Regions from separate parts of the Acerihabitans sp. TG2 genome, predicted to be linked through region 3. Evidence: predicted binding sites of a transcription regulator. Region 3 holds the regulator's gene; each other region holds the start of a gene.
The links. Region 3 encodes Fur, which represses iron uptake genes when iron is present. Its sites were predicted from a motif close to ATAATAATGAGAACNACTATCAA; they were not measured.
Positions count from the first base shown of each region.

Region 1: ygiD (4,5-DOPA dioxygenase extradiol) is a predicted target of Fur. The motif match lies at 1,613-1,635, and genes of this name have one in related genera.
Region 2: fepD (Fe(3+)-siderophore ABC transporter permease) is a predicted target of Fur. The motif match lies at 4,484-4,506, and genes of this name have one in related genera.
Region 4: SJI19_RS20480 (TonB-dependent siderophore receptor) is a predicted target of Fur. The motif match lies at 3,022-3,044, and genes of this name have one in related genera.

Region 1 is NZ_JAYGJO010000006.1:173,082-178,774, reverse strand. It holds gene SJI19_RS07890 (glutathionylspermidine synthase family protein) at 1-694, shown strand, start outside; gene ygiD (4,5-DOPA dioxygenase extradiol) at 744-1,529, opposite strand; partial or broken gene SJI19_RS07880 (hypothetical protein) at 1,725-1,895, opposite strand; gene SJI19_RS07875 (MurR/RpiR family transcriptional regulator) at 2,142-3,008, shown strand; gene ddpX (D-alanyl-D-alanine dipeptidase) at 3,027-3,611, shown strand; gene SJI19_RS07865 (ABC transporter substrate-binding protein) at 3,608-5,170, shown strand; gene SJI19_RS07860 (ABC transporter permease) at 5,231-5,693, shown strand, end outside.
Region 2 is NZ_JAYGJO010000013.1:75,328-81,020, reverse strand. It holds gene fes (enterochelin esterase) at 41-1,345, shown strand; gene SJI19_RS13260 (MbtH family protein) at 1,323-1,535, shown strand; gene SJI19_RS13255 (ATP-binding cassette domain-containing protein) at 1,667-2,476, opposite strand; gene fepG (iron-enterobactin ABC transporter permease) at 2,473-3,474, opposite strand; gene fepD (Fe(3+)-siderophore ABC transporter permease) at 3,471-4,460, opposite strand; partial or broken gene SJI19_RS13240 (MFS transporter) at 4,594-4,737, shown strand; gene fepB (Fe2+-enterobactin ABC transporter substrate-binding protein) at 4,756-5,693, opposite strand, start outside.
Region 3 is NZ_JAYGJO010000021.1:61,898-67,590, reverse strand. It holds gene SJI19_RS17355 (alpha/beta fold hydrolase) at 1-344, shown strand, start outside; gene ybfE (LexA regulated protein) at 697-996, shown strand; gene fldA (flavodoxin FldA) at 1,176-1,691, shown strand; gene fur (ferric iron uptake transcriptional regulator) at 2,020-2,490, shown strand; partial or broken gene SJI19_RS17335 (RpiB/LacA/LacB family sugar-phosphate isomerase) at 2,606-2,881, opposite strand; gene glnS (glutamine--tRNA ligase) at 2,964-4,631, opposite strand; gene nagE (N-acetylglucosamine-specific PTS transporter subunit IIBC) at 5,284-5,693, opposite strand, start outside.
Region 4 is NZ_JAYGJO010000029.1:51,117-56,809, reverse strand. It holds gene SJI19_RS20495 (LysR family transcriptional regulator) at 187-1,089, opposite strand; gene SJI19_RS20490 (SDR family NAD(P)-dependent oxidoreductase) at 1,225-1,983, shown strand; gene fhuF (siderophore-iron reductase FhuF) at 2,223-2,954, opposite strand; gene SJI19_RS20480 (TonB-dependent siderophore receptor) at 3,065-5,365, shown strand; gene SJI19_RS20475 (glutathione S-transferase) at 5,618-5,693, shown strand, end outside.

The DNA of each region.
Region 1 (5,693 bases), on a different contig from region 3:
AAAAATAATTGAGCGTTTTAGTCAATTAAAACAAGAATATGGCGTAAATCTTCTCCACTTCGCCTGCTGCCAGGACAGCGTAGAGGATCGTGGTACGGTGCAATACCTGCAGGACTGCGCGCTGGAGGCGGCGTTAGCCAACGATTTTTTGTTTATTGAAGAGATTGGTCTGGGGGAAAAAGGGCAATTTACCGATACGGAAAATCAGGTCATCAGCAATCTGTTCAAGCTCTATCCGTGGGAGTTCCTGCTGCGGGAAATATTCTCCACCAAGCTGGAGGACGCCGGAGTACGCTGGCTGGAACCCGCCTGGAAGAGCATTATTTCCAACAAGGCGCTGCTACCAATGCTCTGGCAGATGTATCCTGGGCATCCTAATCTTCTGCCGGCCTATTTCGCCGACGATAACCCGCCGCCAATGGAACGCTATGTGGTCAAACCGCTGTTTTCCCGCGAAGGGGCCAATATAAGCATTGTGGAAAATGGCAAGGAAACCGCCCATGTGGAAGGTCCTTATGGCAAAGAAGGTTTTATCGTGCAGGAGTTTTGTCCGCTGCCGCGGTTTGGCGACAGCTACACAGTGATCGGCAGTTGGCTGGTGAACGATCAACCCTGTGGACTGGGTATACGTGAAGATAAACAGATGATTACGCAGGATCTCTCGCGTTTTTATCCGCATATCATACTCGGTTAATCCGCGTGACGTTGCGGCGGTGAACCCACGCCGCCGCGTAACATCGATATTACCCCACCTGTACTGACAGCATGCTCAGTGAAGCCATCTCAATGCCCTCCACCGGTACCGAAATCGGTTCCTGACCATCCCAACTGCCCAGGACATACAGCAGTGGCAGATAGTGCTCAGGGGTGGGATTGGACAAGGCAGCACCCTCATGTTGCGAATAATTAACCAGCGGATGCACACCCTCCCCGCGCCAGGCAATGTTATCCCGAACAAATTGATTGAACGATTCAGCCCAGGCATACGGTGCCGCCTCGCCTTGCCAGTTTATCATGCGTAAATTATGCACCACGTTGCCGCTGGCAACGATCATCACCCCCTGATCACGCAGGGCCGCCAGTTTACGCCCTAACTGATAGTGGTATTCCGGTTTCTGAGTACCGTCAACGCTCAATTGCACCATAGGAATATCGGCGTCAGGATACATTTTTTTCACCACCCCCCAAGAACCGTGATCGAATCCCCACTCGGACAGATCGGCCTCCACTGCCACCGGTAACAACAGTTGCTGGATCTCTTTGGCCAGCTCAGGGGAACCCGGCGCCGGATAACGAATATCAAACAGCGCCTGTGGAAAACCGCCAAAATCATGGATTGTACGTGGGTGTTCCATCGCGGTAACCACAGTACCCCGAGTATACCAATGGGCAGATATCGCCAAAATGGCGCGAGGACGAGGCAGGGTCTGACCCAGACGTGACCAGACTTGAGTATATTGATTATCTTCCAGCACATTCATCGGGCTACCGTGGCCAAGGAACAGTGCGGGCATGCGGGATTCGGTCATGATTATTCCTTACTTATCGTTCTTACCGCGCCAAGCGCTCTATGACGCTTACGTTACGCGGTACTGACAAGAAATAAACTCGGATAAGCATGATAATGACTGTCAAAAAAATTGAACATCAACTGGCGGTTGTTTTCATTATCACCAGCACAACGCCCGCAGACAACACTTTCAGCTCCGATTCCCGCGTTTCAGTCACAGACGCCAGTTCACTTTGTTTATATAACGGTGCTCATAACGTATCCTCTCTTTCCGATCAGCCTTTCGTATGCTGATGAGGTGAATCATCTCTGTCCCGTCTTCAAATCGTACTGTATGTGCCACAAGAACCATTACTCAGCCTGTTACCACCCCACTGGCGCGCCACATAATAGTTACATTATTGTGATGCTTCGCCCTCTAATACTGCACTTTTGTGATGCAAGCTCTTTAAATGATGCACTTTTGTTAGGCATGTATTACATAAAGTTACCCTTCAGACCTCCCCTGTCATACAAAAAATCCCTGCCGACCCGAGCTCCGTTACGCTTTTGAAAACATGGCACGTATCGTGCTTTGTTACTTTTATATCATGATTATTTTGAATGACAGAAAAGTAACATCAAGGCGAATATGAAGGATAACTCAGAACTTTTCAGGAAAATTGAAGCTGCGTTCAGTCAGCAAACGCCTAGCGAAAAGCGAATCAGCTCATGGCTGCTGAGTCACCGTGAACAAATTCCGTTTGAGACGGCGGACAGCATCGCCCAAACGACCGGCACCAGTGGGATTACTGTTGGGCGTTATTTGCGCAAGTTGGGTTTTCGTAATCTGGACGATATCAAAAATAGCCTAAAAGATGTTTCGAATACCCCTTACAAGCAATGGGGCGTGATAGATCGCCTAGATTCATGGGAACAGCAGCAGACATTGCCGGATCATGCTAGCCAATCGCTTGAGATGGAGCTGGATGCTATTCGTTATGTCTATCAGATTGCGCAGAGCGAGGCATTCTCTCGCGTTAGTCAGCATATTGCGAAAGCAGATGCGGTCATCGTTATTGGGATCCAGTCCACACGCGGCATTGCCAATACTTTTTTCAGCCATCTTGAGTACCTACGACCACGCGTCACCTACGCCGATGGCTGCTCAGGCAGTTGGCTGGAATCACTCAATTCCGAGTATGACAAACCTTATGTGGTCCTGACGGACGCTCGAGCCTATTCAACCGTTGCACGGCAGTTTTGTCGGGTGGCAACAGAACATCAGGTTTCAATGGCGCTGGTGACAGATATCTGGTGTCCCTGGGCGCGTGACTACCCGGTTGATTTATTACAGGTAAAAACCGATACCGGTAACTTCTGGGACTCGTTGGCTCCGATCAGTTGCCTATTTAACCTGTTGCTGTCTTCGGTTGTGGAATGTCTTGGTCCGAAACTTTCCAGCCGCCTGGCGCAGAACAGGCTGCTACAACAGGAATTTGGCCAATTTGAACGTTAACAATACAGGGATTATTGAATGAGTCAGGAAACAAAACTGGTCGATATTGCAGCTAAATACCCTCAGTTGCGTATCGATTTGAAATATGCCACCGCAGATAATATCACGGGTCATCCGATATACAGTGTTGCCCGGTGTCTGCTTCACACTGATGCGGCAGTGGCGCTGGAAAAATGCATTGAGATTGCCCGGCTTGCGGGTTTCACCTTGTTGGTTCTGGATGCTTACCGGCCACAAACAGCACAAGCGCTTTTGTGGCAGGCATGTCCCGATAAGGACTATGTTGTGCCTTTGTTTCAGGGCTCCAATCACAGCCGGGGCACGGCTATTGACGTCACCCTGATCGATGCGCATGGGAATGTCCTGGATATGGGAACGGGCTTTGATGTAATGGCTGAGCCGTCCCATCCTTATCATCCGTCCATCCCCCAAGCAGCTCAACGAAACCGGCTATTGCTCAATGCAGTCATGATTGGCGGTGGCTTCACTGGCATTGCTACGGAATGGTGGCATTTCGAATTACCGGAAGCAGCCAGTTATCCGCTCTTCGACGATGTTTTCACCTGTATTTATCCAACCCCGATTGACGGAGTATTACCATGAAAATGACCCACACCGCGTCTTTACATTTTCGTCCGCTGATACTTGTGATAGCCATGGCTGCTATATCTGCACCCGCTTTCTCAGCAGTGCCAAAAGATATGCTTGTCATCGGTAAAGCGGCCGATCCACAAACGTTGGATCCGGCCGTCACCATTGATAATAACGATTGGACAGTCACTTATCCGGCCTATCAGCGCTTGATTAAATATAAGACCGAAAACGGTAAAGGCTCGACAGATATAGAAGGTGATCTGGCGCAAAGCTGGCAGACATCATCGGACGGAAAAGTCTGGACATTCAAACTGCGTAAAGATGCCGCGTTTGATGACGGTTCAAGCGTCAATGCAGAGGCAGTCAAACTGTCCTTTGAGCGCCTCATGCGCATCAAGCAAGGGCCGTCAGAAGCATTTCCCTCAGGACTAAAAGTGGAGGCAGTCGATCCTTATACCGTGCGTTTCACATTGAGTGAACCCTTTGCCCCTTTCCTTTACACGCTCGCTAATGACGGGGCTTCAGTTATCAATCCCGCCGTTCTGAAAAGCCACGATTCGGATGATGCGCGAGGCTATTTAGCTGAACATACGGCCGGTTCCGGCGCGTTTATGCTGCAGAGCTGGCAAAAGGGACAGCAACTGGTTCTGGTTCCTAACCCACATTATCCGGGCGAAAAACCATCGTTCAAACGCATTTCCGTCAAAATTATTAGCGAAAGCTCCGCTCGCCGTCTGCAGTTAACCAAGGGCGATCTGGATATTGCGGATTCGTTGCCGGTAGATCAGTTTGCGGCGCTGAAAAAGCAAGCAGACGTGGCGGTATACGATTATCCAGCACTTCGTGTTACCTATCTTTATCTGAATAACAGTAAAGCCCCCTTGAATCAGCCAGATTTACGCCGGGCAGTATCTTGGGCGACTGATTATAAAGGAATGGTCACCGGCATTCTGGGTGGAAATGGTAAACAAATGCGCGGTCCCATCCCTGAAGGGATGTGGGGATATGATTCAGGTGCTATGCAGTATTCATTTGATATGACTAAAGCAAAAGCAGCGATGGAAAAGGTGACGGATAAACCTAAAACCTTGTCATTTCTTTATTCGGACAACGACCCAAACTGGGAGCCTATTGCGTTATCAACACAAGCTAATCTTCAGGCTCTAGGGATTAATGTGAAGTTGGAAAAACTAGCGAACGCAACTATGCGTGAGCGAATCGGTAAAGGTGATTACGACATTGCCATTGGCAACTGGAGTCCCGATTTTGCTGACCCCTATATGTTTATGAATTACTGGTTTGAGTCTGATAAAAAAGGTCTTCCCGGTAACCGTTCTTTTTATATGAATCCAAAAGTTGATGCACTGCTGAAAAAAGCGATATCAACCACCGATCAGGCCGAACGCACTAAAGACTACCAGGCAGCACAAAAAATAGTTATCAACGAGGCAGCCTACGTTTATCTCTTCCAGAAAAACTATCAGGTCGCGATGAACAAAGACGTTAAAGGCTTTGTATTTAATCCGATGCTAGAGCAGATATTTAATATTGCTGACATGCATAAGTAATTATTCAGCCAAAACCTTTTCATGCAGGGCGTCGGTTCCGGCCCTGCAGAGGTAGCAATTATGAGTTTCTGGAGTTTACTAAGACAGCGTAGCTGGGGACTGCTATTGGTGGTTGCTGGCGTATGCGTTATTACATTTATTATTTCACATCTTATTCCCGGTGATCCGGCTCGCCTTCTGGCCGGTGAGCGTGCAAGTAATGAGATAGTTCAGCATATTCGCCAACAATTGGGTCTTGATTTACCACTGTGGCAGCAGTTTGCCCATTATGTCGGCGCACTTCTTCACGGTGATCTAGGAACATCGATACGTACAGGTCGCCCCGTATTGGAGGACTTGAAAGACTTCTTCCCAGCCACACTTGAGCTGGCATGTTGTGCGCTACTGGTTGCACTGGTCGTGGGTGTACCGCTGGGTGTTCTCTCTGCGGTTTATCGTAACCGTTGGCTGGACCATCTGGTGCGGCTACTGGCACTGACTGGCATCTCCACACCTGCCTTCTGGCTTGGACTGGGTGTCATTG
Region 2 (5,693 bases), on a different contig from region 3:
CAATAGTATTAAGTTTCCCATTTGCACGGTACCCTAAACTATGCGTAGTGTGATGTTGGCCCGCCGCGATGTGGGCAGTGATGACTGGTGGCGAGAGGTGGCGCAACGGGGCACGCCGTGGGTGGAGCCGCACTCACCTGGATTTTGTGCTGTGACATTCCTGTGGCGCGATCCCATAGGTAGTGGGCGTGCGTCGGCGATCCGGCGGGTCTGGGTGTATATCTGTGGTATGACGGATCATCACAGCCGTACCGCGCCGCAAAGTCTGGCGCGGATTGACGGTACCGATGTTTGGTGCTGGCAGACGATATTGGGTTCGGGCTGGCGGGGAAGCTACTGTTTTATCCCCTGTTGCGATAATGCCGCCTTTAGTGGCCTCGCGTCAGGGGAACCTTTGGATCCCGTCGCCTTGCGTGATGGGTGGCGCGGCGTGTTGTCCGGCGCCGTTGCCGACCCGCTTAATCCCTTGCCGGCCTGGACGGGTGGACGCGGCCATCAGGTCTCCGGACTGCATATGCCGCAGGCACCGGCACAGACAGCATGGGCGACATTTGATCGCGTCGGCCCGTTAGCCGGCCGTACGTTGCCGCCGTTACCCGCACCAGCCTCGTTGGAACGGCATCGCTGGCAGAGTGAACTACTGGGTAATAGTCGTGATGTTTGGATTTTTACCACCGGGCTGCGCCAGGCAACCCGGCGTCCAGTGGCACTGTTGCTCGACGGGCAGTTTTGGGCCCGGCAAATGCCGCTGTGGTCGCCGTTGATCGCATTGACGCAGTCGGGCGAACTGCCTGCCGCGGTGTATGTCTTGGTGGACGCGATCGATACTCGTCAGCGGGAGCGGGAGTTAACCTGCAATCCGGCGTTTTGGCAGGCGGTGCGGCTGGAGTTATTGCCCCAGGTGGCGAAGTGGGCGCCTTACCGTGCCGACGCCGCCTCGACGGTGGTGGTGGGGCAAAGTTTCGGTGGTTTGTCGGCGATGTATGCGGCGTTGCATTGGCCTAGGCTGTTTGGCTGTGTGCTGAGTCAATCCGGATCGTTTTGGTGGCCCAATCGTGATGTCACCAGTAAGGGACGCGCCGATGCGTCCTGCCGGTTGTTGGCAGATATTGATCACGGGTTGGGGGCCGGTCAGGGTCTTAAGTTATTTATCGAGGCTGGTGCCAGGGAGCCGCTGGTACGGCAGGTTAACGATCGGGCCGTCGAGGCGCTGCGTTTTGCCGGCCATCAGGTGGATTACCGGATAGTGGACGGTGGTCATGATGCGTTGTGCTGGCGTGGTGGATTGCTGGATGGACTGGTCGCGCTTTGGGGAGGGTTATTTGGAACAATTAAATCCGTTTGACGATCCGGCGCAAGTTTGTCGGGTACGACACAATGAACAGCGGCAGTACAGCCTATGGCCGGATTTCAGCTCGGTACCTGCCGGCTGGACGTCGGTGTTCGGCCCGTCGCCGCGCGCCGAGTGTGTCGAGTGGCTTGAGAGCCCTTGGATGGATAGGCGTCCGGCAAACCTGGTCGCGCTACGTAGATAAGCTCAAGATACATGAGCTGGATTGTGCTCATGTGGATATTATCTCTCCCGCATCATTTCAGTCGCTTGGGCCGCTATTGAACCTAGTATTAAGAAGGTTTAACACTGGGGCCGGCCATTGACCGCGATCCCTTAGTGCTGGGCGCGGCCAAGCGGCACGATCAGCGGTGTATGGGATACCGGATCGTCGATGATCACACAGCGCAGGCCAAACACCTGCTCCACCAGTTGGGCGGTAACGATCTCCGTTGGTGCCCCTTGGGCAACGATCCGCCCGTCGCGCATGGCGACCAGATGGCTAGCGTAGCGGCAGGCATGGTTCAGATCGTGGAGTACGACGACCAGCGTATGGTCGCCGCTATGGTTTAGCTCAAGTAATAATTCCAGCAGATCAATTTGATGGGCAATATCGAGCCAGGTAGTCGGCTCATCCAACAGTAATAGCGGCGTTTGCTGCGCCAGCACCATAGCGATCCATACCCGTTGGCGCTGTCCGCCAGAGAGTGTATCCACCAGCCGGCCAGCCAGTTCACCGACGCCGGTATCCTGCATCGCCTGTGCCACCGCCCGTTCATCATCCGCGTCCCAGCGGCTAAACAGCTTTTGGTGCGGATAGCGCCCGCGTGCCACCAAATCCGCCACCGTAATATCGCCGGGCGCCTGGGAACTTTGCGGTAAAAGCCCAAGGCGCCTCGCCACCTCTTTAGTGGCGTAACTATTGATGGCCCGACCATCCAGCCATACCATGCCTTGTTCGGGGCGCATCAGGCGGCTAAGGGCGCGCAGCAAGGTCGATTTACCGCAGGCATTCGGTCCGATAATCACCGTCAGTTCGCCATCGGGGATATCGATGGACAGATCGCGTGCGATGATTTTTCGATCATACCCGAGCGTGAGATTATCCGCCCGCAGACGGGACGGTGGCGGGGCAAGGGCGCTCATTTTTTTCGTGACTCCCTGAGTAACAAGCCAATTAAATAGATGCCGCCGATACAGACAGTCACGACACCGACGGGAAGCTGATAGGGAATAAACAGGCGTTGAGCCGCGATGTCCGCCGCCAGCAGCAGCAGTGCTCCAGTAAGGGCGGCCAGCGGGATGGCCAGCGTTTGGGTGTTGGCCAGGCGGCGGGAGATCTGCGGTGCCACCAGGGCGACAAACGAGATTGGCCCGGCGGCGGCGGTCGCGGCGGCGGTAAGGATAACACCCGTCAGTATCAGCAGCAGGCGCGAGGTTTCCACCGGCACGCCGAGGGCACAGGCGGCATCGTCGCCCATTTCGAGCAGGTGCATCCGGCGCGACAACGCCAGAGCGGTTATCAGCGCGATTGCAATGGGTAGCGCCACCGGTACTATTTTTGCCCACGTCATGCCATTAAGCGATCCGGCGCTCCATAATCCGGCGGTGAGCGCGGATTCCAGCGACGCACCGACCACCAGCCACGTATTAAGCGAAACCAACAGGGCGCGGATGGCGATACCGATAATAATCAGCCGAAAGGGTTGAATACCGTCGCGCCAAGCGAGCAGATAGACCACCGCTGCGCTGAGTATTCCGCCGACCAGCGCCGCGCCGACGATGGCCGACGGCCCGCCGCTAAATAGCACGATGGCGATGAGCACGGCGCTGTGCGCACCGGTATTGAATCCCATGATATCCGGGCTGCCGAGCGGGTTACGCATTAGCGATTGAAAAATCGCACCGCTGGTTCCCAGGGCCGCGCCCAGCAGCAACGCCGTCACCACCCGCGGCAACCGCCATTGCGTTACCATCACGTGAATATTGTGCGGCGCCGCGCCGCGCAGCGCGTCGAATGCTTGCGCAATACCAAGTTGCGTCAAACCGGCGCACAGACTATATACCGCCAAGGCCAAACAGGCGATCGGCAGACCAACGGCGGCGATGGTCAGCCTGGTGTGGGTCGAAACGAACCGGTTCATCGCCGCCCCAGCGTCGGGTGGCGGCGGACCAGGACTATCAGCACCGGCGCCCCCACCAGTGCGGTGATCACTGAAACCCGCAGCTCGCCGGGGACAATAACTCGGCCAATCATATCGCTACCCAGCAGCAGTACCGGCGTCAGCACCAAGGTCCAGGGCATGATCCAGCGATGATCAGGGCCGGTGATCCAGCGGGCGATATGCGGCATCATCAGCCCGACAAAGGCGATGGGGCCGACCAGGGCCGTAGCTGATCCGCACAATAAGGTAATGGCGGTCAACCCCACCAATTGCGTTAAACCGACCCGGGTGCCAAGGGCCGACGCCAGCTCGTTGCCCATGCTAAGGGCATTGAGGGCTCCCGTCAGATACAGGGTCAGCGCTGTTCCCAGCATGATGGGCCATATCACTAGGTTAACTGCTGTCATGTTGCGGATATCCAGCGAACCGGCTTGCCAAAAACGCAACTGGTCATACACCAGGGGATGCAGCAGTGCAATACCCGATGCCATGCCGTCCAGCACCGCGCCCAGGGCCACACCCGCCAGGGTCAGGCGAATCGGATTTAGCCTGCCGCGGCCCAGCGCGCCAATGAGCGCCACCAGTAACGCCGCCGCCAGCGCGCCGGCAAAAGCGAACCAGAGATAACTGTCGATGGATGCGGCGCCAAAGAACGTAATGCCTATCACCACGGCAAAACCAGCCCCGGCGTTGACGCCAAGAATACCGGGATCAGCCAGGGGATTGCGGGTAAGGGTTTGCATCAGCGCACCGGATAATCCCAGCGCCAGGCCCGCCAACAGACCGGCCAGCGTGCGCGGCAAGCGGGCATCAAGCACAATAACGCAATCGGCGCTGCCACAGCCGTCGGTGAGCGCAAGCCATACCCGATCAACGGGTATGGCTTTGGCACCGATAAATAAACTCATCGCCATCATCAGCAGCAACATGAAACACATTAATAACAGACCAACGGAGTGGCGCATAAACGGCTAAACCATAAATGTATATGATAATGATATTTATTATCGTTATTACTCGCATATAGTTATGATAACATGAGCGCGCTCCTTATTTCAGCCTATATGGTTGCCAAATCTAGGTTATTTAGCCGCTAGTATGAACAACCCCTCTTTGTTGCTTAACATCAGTCTGCTCAAAACCCATCCGGCGTTCCGGGCGGTGTTTCTTGCCCGCTTTTTATCCATTCTGGCGTTGGGGCTGCTGGTGGTTGCTGTACCAGTACAGATCCAGGCCCTCACCGGGCGATGAACCGAAGATTTATCGACGGATAAAATGGCGTTCCAACTGGGTCAACAGATGATCGGCGCTGTAGTAATCCAGGCGGAAGGTATCGTTACCCAGGGCATAGACCTGATGATTGCGCACTGGCGGCAAATGCGCCAGGAACGGATTGGCCAGCAGGGCTTGGGTGTCGGCGTCATTGCCGGCAAACAGCAGCAGGGTCTGGCCATTCAGGCCGGCGGCCAGGTTCTCTCCGGAAAGCTGAACGATATCCTGGCGGCGGCCCATGCTTTGACCGGTGGCCAATGTACTGGGCGGTTCAGCCAGCGTAAAACCTAATTGCTGCAGCAACTGACCTTGTGGGGAATGTGCGGTCCATACATTGGCCGCCTTGCCGTCCCGTTGATAGACCAGGGCCGAAACCGGTTGTGGCGGCAACGCCAGACGCGACTTCAACGCCTGGGCTCGTACGTTGAATTGGCTGATGGCTGCCTCGGCTCCGGTTTCGTGGCCGGTAGCCCGGCCCAGATCACGCGCCAGTTGTTGCCAGCTTTCATCGTCGTAGCTGATGATAAGTGTTGGCGCCAGCGTAGATAATTGGTCATAGAGACGTAGAGCCGAGTCGCCGCCGGTGGCGGCGATCACAATAAGATCGGGATTTTCCGCGGCAATGGCTTCGGCATTGACCTCGCCAATGTAGAGCCGCTTGACCTGTCGTTGTTTTGCCACCTTACCCCATTGCCGTAAAAATCCCTGATCGTCCGCTACGCGGTTATTGGGCGTGGTGGCACCGCTGGCTATAATCGGCGCGCCGATGGCCAGCAGTGTGCCGGTAAGGGTCACGCTGGTGGACACAATACGTTGCGGCATCTGCTCGAGGGTTACGGGGCCGTGCGGGCCGTCAATCACTCGCGGCCAGTGGTCTGCGGCGCGCGCAGGCGTCAATTGTAACAGCAGGGGCATCGCCAGCAGGG
Region 3 (5,693 bases):
AAGCGGCAGCGTTGATGCGCGAGGATATCGCCGATCCCGGCACGATCCAATTTCTGCTGAAATCATTTCATCAGGGAGAATGGCGGTTTAACCTTGAGGCCCTATGGCAGAATTACCCTGCGCTCATCAATTGGCGGGAATCGGCACCCTGGAATGGCCCGGTATTATTTGTCCGTGGTGAAAAATCCGCTTATTTGGACGATGGCTATCGAAGTGCGATCCAACGACAGTTTCCACAGGCGCGGGCCCATGTGGTGGCCGGTGCAGGTCACTGGGTCCATGCGGAAAAACCCGCAGCGACGCTGCGCGCCATTGAGCGTTTTTTGGACGGATTAGAGGCGTAACATGATGAGCTACCGGTAAGCCTCGTTGGCCGTTATGGACGGTACACTGGACAAGCTTGAGTTTATTATTGTCGTATCAGGTCGGGGTGGGGTAACATGGCGCGCTGTACCGTCATAGTTTGTGTTGCAGGTGCGTTGATTTTGCCATCCCCCAGCCGCTCAGTACGCATTGGGGATGTTTGAGGTTACCGCATTCTTGCTACTCGAATTATTTAGGGTATTTATTTTTCCAGGCCTGAAGTCGGGGAAAATAACGTAACGGGTGATCGTTCCCCAACGGTGAAACCAGCAGCAGGTTTGCCGTCGCGGCCATTGCCCGCCCGCTTTTTGATGCACAATCCCTTCATGACCTATGGCAAAAGAACAAACGGACCGCACCACCCTGGATTTGTTTATTGATGAGCGACGTCCGGGCCGCCCGAAGACCAACCCACTGTCCCGCGATGAACAGTTGCGCATCAACAAGCGTAACCAGCTGCGACGAGATAAAGTACGTGGCCTGCGCCGGGTCGAACTAAAAATCAACGCCCAGGCGGTGGATGCGTTAAATGAGTTGGCCTGTCGGCAAAATCTGTCGCGCAGTGAACTGATTGAATTGATTTTACTGGCCGAGCTGGAGCGGCAACAGGCAGCGGCCGAGCGGGAAGAGTAACCGACTACCGCCCGGCGGCGACGCGCTTTGTCGGTACTGCGCGCCTAAAGAGACGGATTTTGCAACAAAACCCTGGCAGAACGAGTTCCTCCTGTTGATATGGTCTGCTATCATTGCCCGGGAACCTAAATGATCCTATTACAGAACATATCCTTAATATTTAAGAGGTTTTCAAATTCATGGCAACTGTAGGCATTTTTTTTGGCAGTGACACCGGCAATACCGAAAATATTGCCAAAATGATCCAGAAGCAACTTGGGCCTGACGTTGCTGAAGTTCATGACATTGCCAAAAGCAGTAAGGAAGATCTGGCAAGGTTCGATACGCTGTTGTTGGGCATCCCTACCTGGTATTACGGTGAAGCACAGTGTGACTGGGATGATTTTTTCCCTACACTTGAGGAAATTGACTTCTCCGGTAAAACCGTCGCCCTGTTCGGATGTGGTGACCAGGAAGACTATGCAGAGTATTTTTGTGATGCCATGGGCACTATCCGCGACATTATCGAACCGAACGGTGCCACTATCATCGGTCACTGGCCGACTGCAGGTTATCATTTCGAAGCCTCAAAGGGGCTGGCGGACGACACTCATTTTATCGGACTGGCCATTGATGAAGATCGCCAGCCTGAACTGACCAACGAACGTGTTGATGGCTGGGTTAAACATATTAGCCAGGAATTGAAACTCGGTTAATTGATCATCCGGCACTGACAAAATACGTCGGCCGTCATCCATTGTGGCGGCCAGTCTTACTTGTCGATAGGTTCTCCCTGTCGAATGAATAGATACAAATTTTTAGCTTTCGCTCACAAAGCGGTACAATAGTGCAGCAGTTTCGCCTTTTTCATTAAAATGTTGCAAAATGTGCCCCACAAAACGGGCTATAGTGGTTAACAAGGCGTAGTTTTCATTTTGGACAGGCAGTCTTATAATGAGGTGACGTCATATTTTTCGGGCCGACCGATGTTATAGGCTATGTTAGCCTACAATCAGATTCTCAAAGTAACAGGACTATACCCGCATGACTGACAATAATATTGCATTGAAGAAGGCCGGCCTGAAAGTCACCCTTCCCAGACTGAAGATTCTGGAAGTGTTGCAAGCTCCGGAATGCCATCACGTCAGTGCGGAGGATCTCTACAAAAAACTCATTGATATGGGTGAAGAAATTGGCTTGGCTACGGTGTATCGTGTACTGAATCAGTTTGATGACGCCGGTATCGTCACCCGCCATAACTTTGAAGGCGGTAAATCCGTTTTTGAATTAACCCAGCAATATCATCATGATCATTTGATCTGTCTGGACTGTGGCAAAGTGATCGAATTCCGTGATGAATTCATTGAGGCGCGCCAGCGTGATATCGCCAAAAAACACAATATCAAACTGACTAACCACAGTTTATATCTTTACGGACATTGTGAAGACGGCAACTGCCGTGAAGACGAAACTCTGCACGATCATAAAGATGTGCTAAATAGCACCCAAGAGTAACAGGTCTTCAAACGTAACCCTGTTTGCTTAACTTGTTTGCTTAACTTGTTTACTTAAAAGGCTACGCCAATCATCCCAACGTCCGCCAGGCAACCAGCAACCAGGCGGCGTTTTGTTAGTTGTTACCCTCTTCTTCGCGTTCGATTTGACTTATAAGATCAATCCGTCGCTGGTGCCGCTTCCCTTCAAATCCTGCCGTCAACCCGCTATCCACGATCATTTTTGCTAACCCACAGCCCACCACCCGCGCGCCAAATGCCAGAATATGGGTATCGTTATGCTGGCGCGACAACCGGGCCGAGTAAGGTTCGCGGCATACTACCGCCCGGATACCGCGTAACTTATTGGCTGTAATGGATATACCGATCCCAGTGCCACAGATCAAAATACCCAAAGGCGCTACGCGCCATGACCAGCGCACATAAAAAACGCTGCCTCGGCAGCGTTGGTATTAGCACGAAGGTAACCAGCCATCAGGCGCCGGTTTTCGTCCAGGTATCTCGCAGGCCGACGGTGCGGTTGAACACCGGCGTCTGCTTGGTGAAATAACGACTATCAGCACAGAAATAGCCTTCACGCTCAAACTGGTACGGCTGGCCTATTTCTGCGTTTAAGACGCTGGCTTCCACAAAACCTTGCTTAATCACCAGCGATTGCGGATTCAGCGTCGAAAGAAAATCCTCCGCCGCAGCAGGATTGGCATCGCTAAACAGCCGATCGTATAACCGAAACTCAGCTGCAACCCCATGCGTGACCGATACCCAATGGATCACACCCTTGACCTTGCGGCCATCCGCCGGATCTTTGCTTAGGGTCTCAGGATCATAACTGCAATAAAGGGTGGTGATTTCACCTTGGGCATCTTTCTCCACCCGATCCGCTTTGATCACGTAGGCATTGCGCAGGCGCACTTCTTTGCCCAACACCAGCCGTTTGTATTGCTTGTTGGCCTCTTCACGAAAGTCCGCGCGATCGATATAAATCTCACGGCTGAACGCAACCTCACGGTGGCCCATCTCAGGTTTATTAGGATGGGTCGGCATGGTCACCAACTCTTGCTCATCAACGGGGAAATTCTCGATAACCACTCTGAGCGGATCAATAACCGCCATTGCCCGAGGAGCACTGTCGTTCAAATCTTCGCGGATACAGGCTTCCAACGCGGCGATTTCCACGTTGTTGTCCTGTTTGGTCACGCCAATACGCCGGCAAAACTCGCGGATCGACGCTGCGGTATAACCGCGACGTCGCAAACCTGAAATGGTTGGCATCCGCGGGTCATCCCATCCTTCAACGATCTGTTCCGCCACCAACTGGGTAAGCTTGCGCTTGGACATGATGGCATATTCAAGATTGAGGCGGGAAAACTCGTACTGGTGTGGATGGCAATCAATGCTAATGTTATCCAGCACCCAATCATACAACCGGCGATTATCCTGGAACTCCAGGGTACACAAAGAATGGGTGATCCCTTCCAGAGCATCGGAAATACAGTGGGTAAAATCGTACATCGGATAGATACACCACTTACTGCCGGTCTGATGATGTTCAGCGAACTTGATCCGGTACAATACCGGGTCGCGCATGACCATAAACGAGGAGGCCATATCTATCTTGGCACGCAGGCAGGCACTACCTTCTGAGAAGCCACCGTTGCGCATGATCGTGAACAACGCCAGGTTGTCGTCGACGGTACGATCGCGAAATGGACTGTTTTTGCCAGGTGTCGTCAGATTACCGCGATACTCCCGGATAGCGTCAGGGGAAAGCTCGTCCACATACGCTAATCCTTTCTTGATCAATTCCACAGCATAGTCATGTAGACGGTCAAAATAGTCAGAGGAGTAATGAATGTTACCGCTCCAGGTAAATCCTAACCATTGAACATCCTGCTTGATGGAATCGACGAATTCGATATCTTCTTTTGCCGGATTGGTATCGTCAAAACGCAAATTGCATTGTCCATGGTAGTCCTGAGCGATACCAAAATTCAGGCATATCGCTTTCGCATGACCAATATGTAAATAACCGTTTGGTTCCGGCGGAAAACGAGTATGCACCGTATGGTGCTTACCCGAGGCCAAATCTTCGTCAATAATTTGACGAATAAAGTTAGTTGGGCGGGCTTCTGCCTCACTCATATTTCTATTCCTCTACGCGAAAGCACGACATTTATCGCTCATATGTTCCAACATGCCAGAGTCCTGCACAACCGATACTTGCAAAATTTCTTATCATAACCCCAGCGTCCCCATAAGCTTACTCCAGTAAAAGACTGGGGTGAGCGAGGACAAATCTGTCTGGAACAGATTTGAACGCGACTTGTCGCGGCCCCGCTAAGGGCGAGGCCCAGGGACGGGCCGAGTACAGCTAACGCACCTGCAACGTGAAGTATGACGGAATACCCTAAATAATTCGCGTGGCAGGAAGGCGGCAACACAGCGAAACCCAGGAGCTTACATCGGTAAGTGACTGGGGTGAGCGAGGACAGCCAACGCACCTGCAACGTGAAGTATGACGGAATACCCTAAATAATTCCCGTGGCAGGAAGGCGGCAACGCAGCGAAACCCAGGAGCTTACATCGGTAAGTGACTGGGGTGAGCGAGGACAGCCAACGCACCTGCAACGTGAAGTATGACGGGTATATTACCATAAGTGCCCCGCTGACGGGGCACTCTGGGAAGGGATTCTGCGTGGAAACTCAAACGAGCCACAACATTCCGCCGCGAGAAACGCGCCGGAATACGGCATCATAAATTTCCAGGCGACCCGCATCGGCCGCCTGGGTGAATTTATTTAGCGGTAAGCTCCAGTAACAAGGTCTCACCGGCGACCACTGTACCGCTGGCGAGGGCCTCAATGGTGCCAAACTCATCCATATTACTGATGACTACCGGACTTATCAGCGAACGGGCATTGGCGTTAAGATAGTCGAGATCCAGTTCCAGGATCGGTTGTCCTTGGGTAACCTTGCTCCCCTCTTCCACCAGGGCGGTAAAACCTCGGCCCTGTAATTCAACGGTATCAATGCCGATATGCACGATAACTTCGGCACCAGAGTCGGTTTCCAGGCAAAAGGCGTGATGGGTTCCAAACAGTTTTACCAACGTGCCGCTGGCCGGCGACACCACCTGTTTACCGGTCGGGCGAATGGCGAGACCTTCGCCTACCGCTTTGGAGGCAAAGGCAGCGTCAGGTACCT
Region 4 (5,693 bases), on a different contig from region 3:
GAGGATGATAAATGGGATGTTGACCGTTGTCAACAGTTGTTGTGCGTCACTCTCTATCCACAGATTACCCAATTCCCCGGTAGAGTCATGGTTCATCCACCAAAAGAACCTAGGTTTTGAATAAGTATCGCAAGTTTCTCGCCATGAGCGGATGAAGCGATTGTTGGTCGTATGAAGGTGGGGCTGTTAAGACAGGATATAAGGTTTGAGTAACTCGGCGAGCCAGTCCATAAATACCCTGGCTCGCTGTGGCAAATAGCGCCGGTGGGCGTACATCAACGCAATTTCCATTGGGGGCGCCCGGTATTCGGTCAATATGGAGACTAAACGACCACTGGAGAGGTAGTCGTCAAAGCCGATGGCGGGAGCCTGGATAATGCCAAGTCCGCCGAGACAAGCGGCTTCATAGGCGTCAACATTATTGACGGTCACCAAGGCTGGCAGCGCTACCCCCTCAATTTTGTCCTGATGAGAATAGGTGAACTGCCCAGGATTAGCGCCGAGTTGAGCCACATAATGAACCAGAAAATGCCCGGCAAGATCCGCTGGAATGCGAGGGAGTCCGTGAGCGGCTAAATAGGTCGGGCTAGCACAGTTGATCATAGGCAACCAGCCTAGTCGCCGCGCCACGAGAGAGCTATCGGCTACTTCCCCGATACGCAGCACACAGTCAAAACCCTCACGTATCATATCCACCCGGCGATCGGTGCAGCTGACGTCGATTTGCACGAGTGGATGCTGATGCAAAAATTCTACCAGATGCGGTAATACCAGGCTGCGGGCAAAGCCGGTAGGCATATCTATGCGCAGTCTGCCTGACAGAACTTGCCCATCCTGGCGGAACAGTCCTTCCAGCTCATCCATATTCGCCAGCATATCTTTAGCGCGTTCATACAATACCAATCCATCCTGAGTGGCGCTGACCCGACGTGTGGTACGGTGCAACAGCCGCGTGCCCATAAAGGCTTCCAGCGTCTGGACATGCTCGGACAGGGTGGATTTAGGCAGGCCAAGGCTCTCCCCTGCCTGTGTAAAGCTCGACAACTCCGTGACACGAATAAAGCTGCGTAGGAGTTCCAGTTTATTCATCATCATTCTTCCTCCGCTATTGTTCACCCCTCGCGAACAGTATTTCCGATTTTATCGGGTTTATCGAGTGACTGCCGTCTAATAAGCTAGAACACAGCCAGTTCCTCACGTCTCAATTGTTTTAGGAGAAATGTCATGAATACAAAAATTGCGTTGATTACCGGCGCCAGCCGTGGATTGGGGAAAAATATCGCCATGCATTTGGCTGCTCAGGGTGTGGGCATTATCGGTACCTATCATAGCCGAGCCGACGAGGCACGGGTGCTGGAAGATGACATCGCACGGTCCGGGGGGCGGGCAGTGATGCTGCAGTTGGATATGGGTAACAGCGCCGGCTTTGGTGCGTTTTCTCAGGAGTTGAAGGCAATTTTAACCAAAACCTTCTCGTGCGAGCGTTTTGATTTTCTGGTCAATAATGCCGGGATTGGCCTTTATGCTGACATTGCCGATACCACCGAGCAGCAATTTGACCAACTGTTCAATATTCATCTTAAAGGCCCCTTTTTCCTGACACAAAAACTGTTGCCATTAATCAACGACGGGGGGCGGATAATCAATATTTCCACCGGACTGACCCGGTTTTGCTCGCCGGGATTGGCCGCCTACGCCACGATGAAAGGCGGGTTGGAGGTATTGACCCACTATCAAGCCAAAGAGTTGGGCGCCCGTGGTATTAGCGTCAACGCACTTGCCCCCGGTGCAATTGAAACCGATTTTGGCGGCGGGTTGGTGCGGGATAATCAAGAAATAAACCAGCAAATTTCCTCGGCTACCGCGTTGGGCCGGGTAGGTTTGCCGGATGATATTGGTGGCGCAGTGGCGGCGCTATTATCAGACGGAACGCATTGGATCACCGGCCAACGCATCGAAGCCTCCGGCGGCGTGCTTATCTGAGGCGAGTGGCAGTGTTTTGCGCCAGGCGCAAGGTAAGGGCAGTTGCCGCAGTTCCTCGTCGGCGGCACGGTACTGCAAATATCCCGGTGTTAAACGATGCACTTCTTGAGCTTATCGCCGTTATTACGCCCGCACCGGGATTCTTCTGAGTATGTAAGCGATAACTAACGCTCTACCTATCAGGTTGATCCAATGAGATTAAGATGACATTACCGTCAGGGATAAGGAAAAAAATGTAGTCAAACCCGGCGATTTTTACGCCGTTCCGCCAGCAGTAGCGGACAACTCGGGCAATACTCGGCATCGCTCAGTTTGTAACGTAGGCAGCACTGGCGACGAATCATGTGTGCACTGCCGCCCTCGGTGTCATCAATGTGCCGTACGGGTGCAAACAGCCGGTTTAGTGTGCCATCAGGCTGTGTTTTACTGGTCAGTAACGGGTCGGCGTCGGTAGTATTCAAACCTTGCTCTTGTGCCAGCGTAAAACCGTAGGCGATGCGGATGGCTGCGTTGTTCCAAAATAAGCTCGGTGCTATCCCCGCCAGGTGGCTCAGCGTTTGGCATAGGGGGTGTAAATGCCCGGTCACCAGGGGGTGAAAGCGGGCAAAAATATTGGTGCCGGGAGCGATTTGCTCGCCATCATCATCCAGCAGGAATCCCCGCGGCACACCGGTATCTTCAAGGCAAAAGCGAATGGCTTGTGGATCAGACGGCAATTGCCAGCGATACAGCAGGTTAATTCGTGTCCATATGGGCAGCAGGCGGGCAAAATACCATTGCGACCACATGGATATTACGGCCGCTCGATCCTCGTCAGGGTGCAACTGCAAAAAAGGCTCGAGTACCGGCAATGCAGTAGTCGGTGTGCATAAGTCCGCCGCCGAAAAACACACTGACCCGGCCGGTGCGGCCAATAAAAAACGCCTGGCGATGTCGGCGGCGCACTCCACGGCTTTCTTATCTTTAAGCAAGAAAGTTGATACTTTTGGAAGTATTTACTTGCATATTTATTTACCTTTAGCATAATCCTGAATTCGCATAAGAATCATTCTCATTATTATTCAATAAAGGTTTTGTGTCCATGTGTACTGCCGATTTTTCCCCCGTTGAGCGCAACGCATTCCTACCGTGCCTATTGGCGGTGACTCTCCGTGCAGGCTGTGCCGCGCTGGCCTTGCCGGTCTATGCCGCCGCCACCAGCGCGGTGGCTTTTGCTGCGACCACCGCCACTGCAACCTCTACGCTAAACACCGTCAAAACGGTCAGCGCGACGCCGGTTAATGGCCAGGCTGATACCATTACCGTGGTGGCCGCGCCGGATAACACGTTTCGTGCGGGTGGTGATCAACTGGTGCCAGCCTTTTTGGATGGCCAGATTGCCAACGGCGGACGGTTAGGTTTTTTAGGGCAACAGGATGCCAATAACGTGCCGTTTAGCATCGTGGGTTTTACCTCGAAGCTGATCCAGGATCAGCAGGCGCGGTCATTGGCGGATGTATTGAATAACGATGCCTCGGTGCAAAGCGGCTATGGCTATGGCAACTATGCGCAAACTTTCGTAGTGCGGGGATTTTCTCTTGATGGCGACGACATTTCTTATGGTGGCCTCTATGGTATTTTACCTCGGCAGATGTTGCCCACCGAGTTTGCCGAACGCATAGAACTGCTCAAGGGATCCAGTGCCTTCCTTAACGGTGTGCCCCCGGGCGGTACCGGGGTTGGCGGCACGGTGAATGTCGAGCCCAAACGCGCCGGAGACGAACCGCTCAACCGGGTATCCCTGGATTATACCTCTACATCCCAGGAGGGCGGTGCCTTTGACCTTTCCCGCCGCTATGGCGATAACAATCAGTTCGGCGTGCGGATTAACGGTGCGCACCGCGAGGGCGGCACCGCCATTGATGATGAACGGCGTCGGATGACCATGGGATCGGTAGGCCTGGATTACCGAGGCGACCGTTTCCGGAGCTCCCTTGACGTTGGTGTGGTCAAGCAAACCGTGCACGGCGGACGGCCGGTGGTCTATCTCGGAACCGCCACCAAAATCCCCGAGGCACCTTCCGCCACCAGCAACTATGGTCAGCCATGGGCCTTTACCGATACGGAAAATGAGTTTGGCATGCTGCGGGCTGAATATGATCTGACGGATGCCTGGACCACTTATGGCGCGGTGGGCGCCAACCACACCCATGAATATGGAAAATATGCGTCACCGACGTTGTCCGGTGACGATGGCGATGCCACCATGAGCCGAATGACCGTGCCCTATTTTTCCGACAGTCTCTCAAGCCAAGCGGGGGTGCGAGGCAAATTTAGCACCGGTTTTGTCAAGCATAACGTCAACCTGGGCATGTCCACCCTTTATAGTCGAACCCGCTCTGCCTATACCCTGACCGGGACGACCATCAGTGAAAATATCTATCACCCGGTTAATGTCAGCGAACCCATGACTGACCTTTATTCGGGCGGCGATATGGGGGATCCCGGCGTGACTAACCGGGTGCGTAACTATGGTGTGGCGCTTTCCGATACCCTTTCCATACTGGACGACCGGTTGCAGTTCACCGGCGGGCTACGGCGTCAAAACGTGGTGGTGTATAACTATGATTATACCGGCGCGCAAAGCAGTTCGTTTGATCAAACCAAGGTCACGCCGGCCTTCGGCCTGGTGGTCAAGCCCTGGGATCATATCTCCCTCTACGCCAACCATATCGAAGCGTTGCAGGCTGGCGAAACCGCCGGTACGCAGTATAACGGTGTCCTTGTCAGCAACGGCGGCCAGGTTTCCGGCATCGAAACCTCTAAACAAAATGAAGTGGGGATCAAAGCGGATTATGGCCGGGTTGCCGGTTCGTTGGCGCTGTTCGAAATCAAAAAACCGGTCGGTGTTTATACCCCGTCCAGTAACGGTTATGTGTTTGGTAATAATGGTGAAGTGCGCAACCGCGGCCTGGAGCTCAATGTATTTGGTGAGCCCCTGTTTGGCGTGCGTATCAACGGCAGCATGGCCTGGATGGATCCGCAACTGACCAAAACCCAAGATGGCACCTATAACGGCAATGATGCCGTCGGCGTCCCGCGCTACCAGATGGTGGTCGGCGGCGAATGGGACCTCCCCGGCCTGACCGGTCTGACCGCTACCGGCAAAGTGATTCATACCGGTTCGCAATATGCAGACCAGGCCAACCAGCTTAAAGTGGATGACTGGACCCGACTGGATTTAGGTGTGCGCTACAATATGAACCTGCCGAGAAACACTATCATCTGGCGTGCCGCGATTGAAAACGTCACTAATGAAAAATACTGGGCATCGGCCACCGGCGGTTACTTGACCCAAGGTGACCCCCGTGAGGCGAAGGTATCGATGACCGTCGATTTCTAAGCGTCGATTATTACACTCGTCGATTACGGTACTCGTAGGCTGCACCGGCGTGAGCTGCGTGCAGTTTTTTATAGGATAAACCGGCCCGGTCGCGTCTTGATGGTTAGGGCTTAACGCTACCGCCAGGGCACTCACTATCGGTGCGGGTCGGCCCGGTAATTCTGATGTTGAGTTATTCTGTGTCGTTTTAGACTGCTGCAAAGGCTCAAGTGGGCTACAGTGATCATTGGATAATGGCCAAAGGAGCATGTGATGATTACCGTCCACCACCTGAATCAATCACGTTCACATCGGATTTTATGGTTGCTTGAAGAACTCGATCTGCCCT